One region of the Streptomyces sp. SP18CS02 genome, then DNA from elsewhere that is predicted to be linked to it. Evidence: riboswitches for the same ligand, from Rfam matches in the RefSeq annotation. Region 1 holds a riboswitch; the other holds the start of a gene.

Region 1 (5,831 bases):
AGGAGGAAGGAGTCGATCAGGCGGACCGCGACCTCGACCACGCCGAAGCCGAACCCCGAGCCCAGACCGAGCACCAGCGCCCGCGGCCCTTGGGGAAGACGCCCCGCCGGCACGCCGACGGCCAGGACGGCGAGCGCGGTGGCGAGCGTCGCCCAGGGCAGCGCCGCCGGTCCCGGCCGGTCGCCCTCCGGACCCGACGCCAGAGCCAGCACGGCCAGCCCCGCGCACACCGCGCCCACCGCGGCCCACTCGGCACGGCTCAGCCGCACCCGCAGGAGCCGCGAGGCGACGACCGCCGTGACGGCCAGGCTGGCGGCGAGCGCGGCTCCCACCGTGTAGAGGGGCAGGGAGCGCAGTGCCACGATCTGGAGGACGAACCCCACCGCGTCGAGGGCCAGCCCGGCGACGTACCGCCACTGGCGCAGCGCCCCCAGCAGCAGGACGGGGTCGACGCCCGATCCGGTGCCCCGGGGCGCGGCGCGGGCGCCGACGGCCTCAAGGACGGAGGCCGTACCGAAGCAGACCGCGGCACCGAGAGCACAGACCATCCCAAAGAGCACGAAGCGACTGTAGTTGGGGAGGCTTGGCGGACCGGGCTTACCCGGGCGCGGAGCGGCCCTCTAGTGTTGCGGCGTCCGAAGGGCTCACAACGGGGAGGACGGCGCATGCGCAGGCTGAGGTCGAGCACGGTGGTGCTCGGCGGCATGGGGGTGCTCGCGGCGACGATCACGTCCTGCGGCTCCGATCCGGACAGGCGCTGCGTGGACCCGGTCACGCGGGAGAAGCTGCCCAGCTACGAGTGCGACAGCGGCGGCAGCAGTGGCAGCGGTACCGCGCGCGGCACGTACTACTACGGCGGCAGCGTCAGCGACGGCCGGGTGTCGGGCGGCAGCTTCGACAAGGCGGCGGTCGACCGGGGCGGCTTCGGCTGCTCGGGCTCCGGCGGCGGCTGAGCGCGTACACCGGCCGATGAGACGTCACACCACCACTCCCCGCCCCGACTGGCAGCGGACCGTCGAGGAGCAGGGCCTCGTCTACCCGCTCACCCGCCATCCGGACGGCTCGCTGCGCCCCTACTGGGACGAGAGCGCCTACTACGCCTTCTCGCTGCCGGAGGTGGAGGCGCTGGAGGAGGTCGTCGAGGAACTGCACGCCATGTGCCTGGCGGCCGCCGCGCACATCGTGGAGCGGGACCGCTTCGCCGACCTCGGCGTCACCGACCCCCGGCTGGCGGGACTGATCGCCGAGTCGTGGCGGCGGCGGGCGGAACTCCCCTCCCTCTACGGCCGCTTCGACCTGCGCTACGACGGCACCGGCCCGGCCAAGATGCTGGAGTACAACGCCGACACGCCCACCTCGCTGGTGGAGGCGGCAAGCCCCCAGTGGTTCTGGATGGAGGAGCGCTTCCCGGGCGCCGACCAGTGGAACTCCCTCCACGAACGGCTGGTGGAGGCCTGGCGCAGGCAGTCCCGGCTGCTGCCGCCCGGCCCGCTGCACTTCGCGCACTCCGACGGCGACGAGCTCGGCGAGGACCTGATGACGGTCGCGTACCTGCGCGAGACCGCCGAGCAGGCCGGCCTCACCACGGAGGCCCTGTCGGTCGAGCAGATCGGCTGGGACCGGCTGTCCGGCCGCTTCGTCGACGACCGGCTGCGCTTCATACGCAGCTGCTTCAAGCTCTACCCGTGGGAGTGGCTCGTGACGGACCGCTTCGGACCGCATGTGCTGGACACCCTCGACAACGGCGGCGGGACCGGCACCACCTGCTGGATCGAACCCGCCTGGAAGATGCTGCTGTCCAACAAGGCGCTGCTGGCGATCCTGTGGGAGCTGTACCCCGGCCACCCCAACCTGCTGCCCGCCTACCTGGACGGTCCGCGCGAGCTGGCCGCCACCGGGGGCTACGTCGCCAAGCCGCTGCTGGGGCGGGAGGGCGCCGGGGTCACGGTGCACGAGCCGGGCGACGCCCCGGTGGTGCGTGACGAGCCCTGCTGCTACCAGGAACTGGCCCCGCTGCCGGACTTCGACGGCAACCGCGTGGTGCTCGGCGCATGGGTCGTCGAGGACGAGGCGGCGGGTCTGGGCATCCGGGAGTCGTCCGGGCTGATCACGGACGAGTACGCCCGGTTCCTGCCGCACGTCATCCTCTGAGCGCGCCGGATCAGGGCCGCCGGGTCAGGACCGCCGGGCGCGGGCCCTCCCGGTACGGGCGTGAGGGCGCACCGCACCGACGACGCTCCGGGAGCGGGCCGCCCGCCCCCGGAGCCCCGCCGTCCGGGCCGCGGCGCTTCCGGGCCGCGGCCCGGAACCGGTCACCTTCCGCCGGCCGCCAGGACCCCCCGCAGCTGCTCCAGGCCCCAGTCCAGGTCCTCCTTGGAGATCACCAGCGGCGGGGCGATCCGGATCGTCGAGCCGTGGGTGTCCTTCACCAGCACGCCACGCTCCATCAGCCGCTCCGAGATGTCGCGCCCCGTCCCGAGGCGGGGCGCGATGTCCACCCCGGCCCACAGGCCGCGTCCGCGCACCGCCTCCACCGCGCCCCCGCCCACCATCAGCCCGAGCTCGTGGTGGAGGTGTTCGCCCAGCTCGGCGGCCCGCTGCTGGTACTCGCCGGTGCGCAGCATCGCGAGCACCTCCAGGGCCACCGCGCAGGCGAGGGGGTTGCCGCCGAACGTCGAGCCGTGCTCGCCCGGCCGGTGGACCCCGAGGACCGCGGCGCTCGACACGACCGCCGACACCGGCACCACGCCGCCGCCCAGCGCCTTGCCCAGCACGTACATGTCCGGCACGACGCCTTCGTGCTCGCACGCGAAGGTCCGGCCGGTGCGGCCCAGGCCGGACTGGATCTCGTCCGCCACGAACAGCACGTTCCGCTCGCGGGTCAACTCCCGCACCCGGGAGAGGTAACCGGCCGGCGGCACCAGCACCCCGGCCTCGCCCTGGATCGGCTCCAGCAGCACGGCCACCGTGTTCTCGGTCATCGCCCCGGCGAGCGCGGTCGCGTCCCCGTACGGGACGATCTCGAAGCCCGGCGTGTAGGGGCCGTAGTCGGCACGGGCCTCCGGATCGGTCGAGAAGCTGACGATCGTGGTGGTGCGGCCGTGGAAGTTGTCGGCGGCCACGATGATCTTCGCCATGCCGTCCGGCACGCCCTTGACGCGGTAGCCCCACTTGCGGGCGGTCTTCACGGCGGTCTCCACCGCCTCCGCCCCGGTGTTCATCGGCAGCACCATCTCCATGCCGCAGAACGCGGCCAGCCGGTCGCAGAACTCGGCGAACCGGTCGTGGTGGAAGGCCCGGGAGGTCAGCGTCACGCGCTCCAGCTGGGCCTTGGCCGCCTCGATCAGGCGGCGGTTGCCGTGGCCGAAGTTGAGGGCCGAGTAGCCGGCGAGCATGTCGAGGTATCGGCGTCCCTCGATGTCGGTCATCCACGCCCCGTCCGCCGAGGCGACGACGACGGGCAGGGGGTGGTAGTTGTGCGCGCTGTGCGCCTCCGCGGAAGCGATCGCGTCTTGTGTTCTCGACACCGGATCTCCGTTCGTCCTGCGGGCCGGGGGCGGGGGTGGCGCTCCTTTCTATCGTCGCTCGCCGCGCGGACCGGGAAACCTTGGATCCGGCGCGGCGGCCGGCGATCTCCGGGCGGACCGGAACCCGGTGGCGCCCGGCGGGCATCGCCTAGGCTGTGGGGTACGCGCGGCGACTGGCGTACGGGGAACCGACCCCGGGGGAGCCGCGCGCGGCAGACCACGCAGGGTGCCGCCCGCCTGGGCACCCCGGAATCCTGTTCCGTGTGGGTGCTGCCCCGCCTGCTCCGGCGGCGCCCCCCAGCCCGAAGGACGCCATGACCACCCTTCCCCCGCACCACCCCGCGCTCTGCGCCACCGACCCCGAACTGGCCGCGCTCGTCGGTGCCGAGGAGCGGCTCCAGGCCGACACCCTGCGGCTGATCCCCAGTGAGAACTACGTGTCCCGGGCGGTCCTCGAAGCGTCCGGCACCGTCCTCCAGAACAAGTACAGCGAGGGCTACTCCGGGCGCCGCTACTACGAGGGCCAGCAGAACATCGACCAGGTCGAGACCCTGGCCGTCGAGCGCGCCAAGGCCCTCTTCGGCGTCGAACACGCCAACGTCCAGCCCTACTCCGGCTCCCCGGCCAACCTCGCCGTCCACCTCGCCTTCGCCGAGCCGGGCGACACCGTGATGGGCATGGCGCTGCCGATGGGCGGTCACCTCACCCACGGCTGGGGCGTCTCCGCGACCGGCAAGTGGTTCCGGGGCGTCCAGTACGGCGTGCGCCGGGACACCGGGCTCATCGACTTCGACGAGGTGCGCGACCTCGCCCTCAAGGAGCGCCCGAAGATCATCTTCTGTGGCGGCACCGCCCTGCCCCGGACCATCGACTTCGCCGCCTTCGCGGGGATCGCCCGTGAGGCGGGTGCCGTACTGGTCGCCGACGTGGCCCACATCGCGGGCCTGATCGCGGGCGGCGCCCACCCCTCGCCCGTCCCGCACGCGGACGTGATCTCCACGACGACCCACAAGACCCTGCGCGGGCCGCGGGGCGCCATGCTCATGTCCCGGGCGGAGCACGCCAAGGCCATCGACAAGGCGGTCTTCCCGGGCCTCCAGGGCGGCCCGCACAACCAGACCACCGCCGGGATCGCCGTCGCCCTCCACGAGGCGGCCCAGCCGTCGTTCCGCGACTACGCGCACGCGGTCGTCGCCAACGCCCGGGCCCTCGCCGAGGCCCTCCTGGCCCGCGGTTTCGACCTGGTCTCCGGCGGCACCGACAACCACCTGGTGCTGATGGACCTGACGCCCAAGGACGTGCCGGGCAAGATCGCGGCGAAGGCCCTGGACCGGGCCGGGATCGTCGTCAACCACAACACCGTGCCCTACGACCCCAGGAAGCCCTTCGACCCGTCCGGCATCCGGATCGGCACCCCGTCGCTGACCTCGCGCGGCCTCGGTACGGAGCACATGCCGGCCGTCGCCGAGTGGATCGACCGGGGCGTCACGGCTGCCCGTTCGGGCGACGAGGAGGCCCTGCTGAAGATCCGCGCCGAGGTGGCCGCCCTGATGGCCGCCCACCCGGCCCCCGGCATCCCGGCCTGACCCGTACGGCGGCCACCGGGTCCGCCCCGGCCCCCGGTCCGCCCCGGCCCACGGTTCCCTGTCCGGACCGACCGTCCGGACAGGAGCCGGGGGCCGCTGGGGCGGTACCGCGCCGGCGGCCGCCCGGAGGGGTCGCCGCGCGCGCCTCAGCCGAGCGGCGGACGTCATTGTGGTCCTCGTCTCGCCGTTCGGTTCCCGACCTGTCGGCGCCACCTGAGAGAATGAGGAACATGGCCTCTGATCGCCCGCCCGTCGCCCATCACCGCCCTCAGGGGAATGGCTCCGCCATGCGGCATCGTCCCCGCGTGCTCTCCGGGATCCAGCCCACCGCGGGCTCGTTCCACCTCGGCAACTACCTCGGCGCGGTCCGTCAGTGGGTCGCCCTGCAGGAGAGCCACGACGCCTTCTACATGGTCGTCGACCTGCACGCGATCACCGTTCCGCAGGACCCGGCGGAGCTGCGGGCCAACACCCGGCTCGCCGCCGCGCAGCTGCTGGCCGCGGGCCTCGACCCCGAGCGCTGCACGCTGTTCGTCCAGAGTCATGTACCCGAGCACGCCCAGCTCGGCTGGGTGATGAACTGCCTCACCGGTTTCGGCGAGGCGTCGCGGATGACCCAGTTCAAGGACAAGTCCGCCAGGCAGGGCGCCGACCGCGCCACCGTCGGCCTCTTCACGTACCCGATCCTCCAGGTCGCGGACATCCTGCTCTACCAGGC
Region 2 (5,831 bases), on a different contig from region 1:
CTTGAGGTCGTTTCCGAGCCGAACGCCGAAGGTGACGGACACCTCAGTGGGCGAAGTCGCCCCGGTGGTGACCGCGTCGTGCACGTCCTAAACCAGCGAGCCGAGGGGTTGCAGCGTCGTACGCAGCGCGTCGGCGGCGACGGCAGCGGCCGCCCGCCTTCGCCTGGCGACCGGACAAGCGGGCCGATGCCGCCCGGTGCCTGCTCCGCGTCGGAGGTGGGACGCTCCGCGCGCTGGATCAGGAAGTGGACCGTGGGCTGCACTCTGGTGTGGATCCTGCCGAATGCGCGCGCCGGGCTGGCCAGAGCGTCCAAGTGCTCTGCCAGCACTACGCCAAGTTCCTGGACGGTCTTCAGGAGCGTTCCAACCGGCTCATCGAGGAGCCGATGCAGGAGTGGAACCGGCGCAGCGAGGACAGCAGCGCCAAGGGCTGAGGCGCAATCTGGCCCGTGTATGGCCCGGAACTGCTGGTCAGGACTGGGATACGGGCGGGATGAACTGGAAGAAGAGGAGTATTTCGACGCCTCCCCCAGGGGAAGGGGCGTGCGCTCCAGGAAGGCGCCTGACCCGGGGAAAGCCCCAGGTCAGGCGCCTTCTATCGGGCCGCTAGAAGAAGCCGAGCCTCTTCGGCGAGTACGACACCAGCAGGTTCTTCGTCTGCTGGTAGTGGTCCAGCATCATCCGGTGGGTCTCGCGGCCGATCCCGGACTGTTTGTACCCGCCGAACGCCGCGTGGGCCGGGTACGCGTGGTAGCAGTTCGTCCATACGCGACCCGCCTGGATCGCGCGACCCGCCCGGTACGCGGTGGAGCCGTCCCGTGTCCACACGCCCGCGCCGAGGCCGTACAGCGTGTCGTTCGCCGTCGCCATCGCGTCGTCGAAGTCGGTGAACGAGGTCACCGCCACCACCGGGCCGAAGATCTCCTCCTGGAAGACGCGCATCCGGTTGTCGCCCTCGAAGATGGTCGGCTGCACGTAGTAGCCGCCCGCCATCTCACCTTCGTAATCGATGCGCTGGCCTCCCGTCAGGATCTTGGCGCCTTCCTGCTGACCGATGTCCAGGTACGACAGGATCTTCTGGAGCTGGTCGTTCGACGCCTGTGCGCCGATCATCGTGTCCGTGTCCAGGGGGTGGCCCGGCACGATCCGCTCGGTGCGGGCGATCGCCGCCTCCAGGAACTCGCCGTAGTGCCCGCGCTGGATCAGCGCACGCGACGGACAGGTGCACACCTCGCCCTGGTTCAGGGCGAACATCGTGAACCCCTCGAGCGCCTTGTCGCGGAAGTCGTCGTCCGCCGCCCACACGTCGTCGAAGAAGATGTTCGGCGACTTGCCGCCCAGTTCCAGTGTGACCGGCTTGATGTTCTCGGAGGCGTACTGCATGATCAGCCGCCCGGTCGTCGTCTCACCCGTGAACGCGATCTTCGCCACGCGAGGGCTGGACGCCAGCGGCTTGCCCGCCTCCACCCCGAAGCCGTTGACGATGTTGACCACACCGGGCGGCAGCAGATCCGCGACCAGCCCCATCAGGACGTGGATGGACGCCGGAGTCTGCTCGGCGGGCTTGAGCACCACCGCGTTGCCCGCCGCGAGCGCCGGCGCCAGTTTCCACGTCGCCATGAGGATCGGGAAGTTCCACGGGATGATCTGCGCCACGACGCCCAGCGGCTCATGGAAGTGGTAGGCGACGGTGTCCTCGTCGATCTGGCTCAGCGTGCCCTCCTGGCCCCGCAGCACTCCCGCGAAATAGCGGAAGTGGTCGATGGCCAGGGGGATGTCGGCGGCCAGCGTCTCGCGAACCGGCTTGCCGTTCTCCCAGCTCTCCGCGACCGCCAGCTCCTCCAGATGCGCCTCCATCCGGTCGGCGATCCTCAGCAGCACGCCGGCCCTCTCCCCGGCGGCCGTCCGGCCCCAGGCAGGTGCCGCCGCGTGCGCCGCGTCCAGCGCCCGCTCGACGTCCTCGGCCGTGCCGCGGGCGATCTCGGTGAAGGGGCGGCCGTCGACCGGGCTCGGGTTCTCGAAGTAACGGCCGCGCGCGGGCGGCACGTACTCACCGCCGATCCAGTGGTCGTAGCGGGACGCGAACGAGACGATCGCGCCCTCGGTGCCGGGCGCTGCGTAACGGGTCATCCACGGGCCTCTCTCGAAGAGCGCCGCCCGCCGTCCGGGCGGCGCTCACGCCGAGGCTAGGAACCGGGACGTTGCAACCGCGTTGCACGGACCGTCCCCAGCTCGGCGTCGAGCGCCCGCACCCGCGCCTGGACCGGCGGACGCCGCCCGGCCGGTACCGCGGCGGCCAACGCCCGCCACACCGCCACATCGTCCTCGCCCCAGGGGCTGTACGCCCAGTCGGCCAGCAGCGCCGCGTCGCCCCGCGCGAGCAGCGCGGCCCGGACCTGGTCGGCGAGCAGCCGCCGCTGCCGGACCACCGAGGGCGCGCACGAGCCGGGCAGCAGCGGACCCGCGTACGCGCTCAGCGCGGCCGTCACCGAGCCGGAGGCGAGCCGACGGGACACGGTGTCGAAGTCCGCGTCCGGCGAAGCCGTCAGACGGTAGGGTCGCGAACACAGCACACCGGGCCCCAGCAGGGCGCGCAGCCGGGACAGTTCGGCCCGCAGGGTGACGGGGGTGACCGCACCCTCCTCGTACAGCGCGGCCATCAGCTCGTCGCCTCCGAGGCCCTGCGGATGGTGTGCCAGCACCACCAGGATCTCGCTGTGCCGACGGCTCAGCCGCACCTCGCGCCCGTCCACGACCAGCAGCGCCTCGTCCCGGCCGAGCGCCGACAGCCTGGCCCGGTCCACGGCGGGGGCGGGGGAGAGCAGGGCCAGCTGCGACTCGGCCGCCCTCGCCACCGCCTGGACGAACGCCAGGCTGTGGGGGTGCGCCAGCCGGTCTCCGCCCGTGATGTCGACCGCGCCCAGCAGCCGCCCGGTACGCGGATCGTGGACCGGCGCGGCCGCGCACGTCCACGCCTGCACCGGCCGCCGGAAGTGCTCGGCGGCGAAGACCTGTACCGGACGGTCGACGGCGATCGCCGTCCCGGGAGCGTTCGTCCCCGCCGCGGACTCCGCCCAGCGCGCGCCCGCCACGAAGTTCATCCGCCCGGCGCGCCGCAGTGCCCCCGTATGGCCCTCCACCCACAACAGCCGCCCGTGCGCGTCGCACACCGCGACAAGGTGCTCGCCGTCCCTGGCGTACGCCCCCATCAGCTCCCGGATCACCGGCATCGCGCCGGCCAGCGGATGCCCGGTCCGGTACGCCTCCAGCTCGTCGTCGCCCAGCTCCACACAGGCCGTGCCGTCCGGACTGACCCGGGCCCGCGCGGACCGTCGCCACGACTCGGCCACCACCGGGCGGACCGCTTGCCGCACCCGCCCGTCCGCGGTGAACGCGTCATGGGCGCTGCGCAGCGCACCGGACCGCTCCACGGGGTCGGCACCCGGTTCCAGAGCCACCCAGGAGTCGCTCAACTCGGCCTCCCCATCGAGGACATCGGTGACGCCCACCCCGTACCGGTGCCATCGTGGCCGCTGCGCCGGGTGCCCACAAGCGCGCGATGACAACCGGCCGGACACGTTCCTCGCGTACACTCGTCGGCGGGCCGTGACTGGCGCTTGGGTGGATCACCACCGGGGAGCGGCCCGGCGGACCTCCGTCACTGCCGTGCGCCTGGGCGATCAGCGATCAGCTTCCGACGCCCAGGAGGACCCATGTCCACCACCTCGTCCGCCCGCCTCATGGACGGCACCGCCCACGCCCGCCGACTCGTCGACGAGACCGCTGTCCGCGCCGCCGGCATCACCCGCCGTACCGGAACCCGGCCCTGTCTGGCGACCGTCCTGGTCGGCGAGGATCCCGCCTCCGTCACCTATGTACGGATGAAGCAGGCCCGCTGTGAGAAGGCCGGCATCGCCTCCCGGCACATCGAACTGCCCGCCACGACGACCACCGACGAGCTCGTCGCCGCCCTCGAAGGCCTCTCGCGCGACCCCGACGTGCACGGCATCCTGCTCCAGCACCCGGTCGGCCCGCACATCGACGAGCGGGCCGCGTTCGAGGCGATCGCCCCCGAGAAGGACGTCGACGGGGTGACGGTGAGCTCCTTCGCCACGATGAGCTTCGGTCTGCCCGGCTTCGTCTCCTGCACGCCGGGCGGCATCATGCGGCTGCTCGACGCATACGAGGTCGACCCGGCGGGCAAGCGGGCGGTCGTCGTCGGTCGCAGTGCCATCCTCGGCAAGCCCGCGGGGATGCTGCTGCTCGCCAGGAACGCCACGGTGACCTACTGCCACTCGTACACCACCGACCTGTCCTCCGCCGTACGGGAGGCCGACATCCTGGTCGCCGCCGTCGGACGGCCCCGCTTCATCAAGGGCGAGGACATCAAGCCCGGCGCCGTGGTGATCGACGCCGGGTACAACCCGGGCAACGTCGGCGATGTCGACTTCGACTCCGCGGTGACCCGGGCAGGGCTGATCACACCGGTCCCCGGCGGTGTCGGGCCGATGACCATCGCGGTGCTCCTCGCCCAGACGGTCGACGCGGCCGAGCGTCTGCTCGGCCTGGCCTGACGGCCGGCTCAGCCGATCGCCTCGGCGTACTGGCCGAGGTAGCGGAACCGGCCGCCCTTCACCTCGAAGAGGAACAGCGCGTCCATCGTGTAGCCGGACTTTTCGTCGTGGTAGGCGAGATCCCTGCTGATGCCCTTGTGGCTGATCTCCCGCAGTCGGCGGGCGATCGCGCCCCGCTCGGCCAGGGGTCCGCCGTCCACGTCCAGCGCCTCGGCGAGAAAGCGCACGGCGTCGTACGCCTCGGCCGCGTACCAGTACGGCGTGGTGCCGAAACGTTCCCGGTAGGCGGCGGTGAAGGCACGGGCAGCGGGCTCCGCCGACGGATCGATGAAGGTGGTCGCGAAGACCCAGCCGTCGGCGGCGGCCCCCGCCGTGCGCAGGAACGCCGGTCCGAAGGCGCGTTGTGTCGCCATGCGCGCCCCGGTGAAGCGGGCGGACGCGAGAGCCGCGGCCAGTGCGCCGGCCCGCTCGGCGTCCCCGGCGAACACCACGGCGTCCGAGCGGGCGGCCACCGCCTCGGCGGCGAGCGCCCGGGGGTCGAGCCTTCCGGCCGGGATGGTCCGGAGGGTGACGGACCGCCCGCCGGGCAGGAGCGCCCTGCGGATGTAGTCGCACAGGATCCAGCTGAAATCACCCTGGGCACGGTCGTCGACCAGCATCACCCGGCGGGCGTCGACCCGCCCGACCAGGTACTTGACGCACGGGGCGGACATGAGGTCGTCCGAGCTCTGGAGTGCCGCATGGGAACGGAATACGGACGTCGTCGCGCCTCCGCCGACATGTGCCCCGGTGCCGACCGAGACGGACAGCAGCGGCATCACCGCCGTGGTGTAGGTCTTCTCGACCGCTGCCAGGCCGGCGTCGGTGGTGGGTCCCAGGACGGCCAGCACAGCACGGTCCGCCACGATCCGCCGGGCCAAGGAGGCAGCCCGGGCCGGGTCACCGGCGTCGTCGTAGGCGCTCAGATCGAGCGTGAAGGGCTGGGCGGACCCGGCGTTGAGCTGCTCCACGGCCAGCCGCGCGCCGTCCCTCTCGGCCCGGCCCACATCCTTGTGCGGGCCGGAGAGATCGCCGTGGAAGGCGATGGCGAGAGCGGGGCGGTCACCCGTCGGGGCCGCCCGGCGGTTTCGGCCGGTCGCCCACCACAGGGCGGTGCCTCCCGCGGCCAGGGCCGCGGCCGAGGCGGTCGACAGCAGGACGCGCCGACTGGGCCCTCCTCGCGGGGCCGCGCCGCCCACCGGCACGGCGGTCACGGTC

Evidence for each region. A riboswitch is a leader RNA that binds a small molecule or an ion and turns the genes downstream of it on or off. The one in region 1 is predicted to bind ZMP and ZTP.
Region 2: linked by a shared signal. The riboswitch ahead of PUR26_RS34410 (bifunctional 5,10-methylenetetrahydrofolate dehydrogenase/5,10-methenyltetrahydrofolate cyclohydrolase) and the one ahead of glyA (serine hydroxymethyltransferase) in region 1 are both predicted to bind ZMP and ZTP.

The regions. Positions count from the first base shown of each region.
Region 1 covers NZ_JAQYXC010000295.1:162,093-167,923, forward strand. The annotation lists gene PUR26_RS27440 (hypothetical protein) at 1-548, opposite strand, end outside; gene PUR26_RS27445 (hypothetical protein) at 666-953, shown strand; gene PUR26_RS27450 (glutathionylspermidine synthase family protein) at 970-2,151, shown strand; gene rocD (ornithine--oxo-acid transaminase) at 2,313-3,527, opposite strand; ZMP/ZTP riboswitch at 3,687-3,777, shown strand; gene glyA (serine hydroxymethyltransferase) at 3,842-5,113, shown strand; gene trpS (tryptophan--tRNA ligase) at 5,401-5,831, shown strand, end outside.
Region 2 covers NZ_JAQYXC010000306.1:186,302-192,132, reverse strand. The annotation lists gene PUR26_RS34425 (CU044_2847 family protein) at 1-84, opposite strand, end outside; gene exaC (acetaldehyde dehydrogenase ExaC) at 607-2,130, opposite strand; gene PUR26_RS34415 (GAF domain-containing protein) at 2,187-3,473, opposite strand; ZMP/ZTP riboswitch at 3,597-3,685, shown strand; gene PUR26_RS34410 (bifunctional 5,10-methylenetetrahydrofolate dehydrogenase/5,10-methenyltetrahydrofolate cyclohydrolase) at 3,714-4,574, shown strand; gene PUR26_RS34405 (bifunctional serine/threonine-protein kinase/ABC transporter substrate-binding protein) at 4,583-5,831, opposite strand, start outside.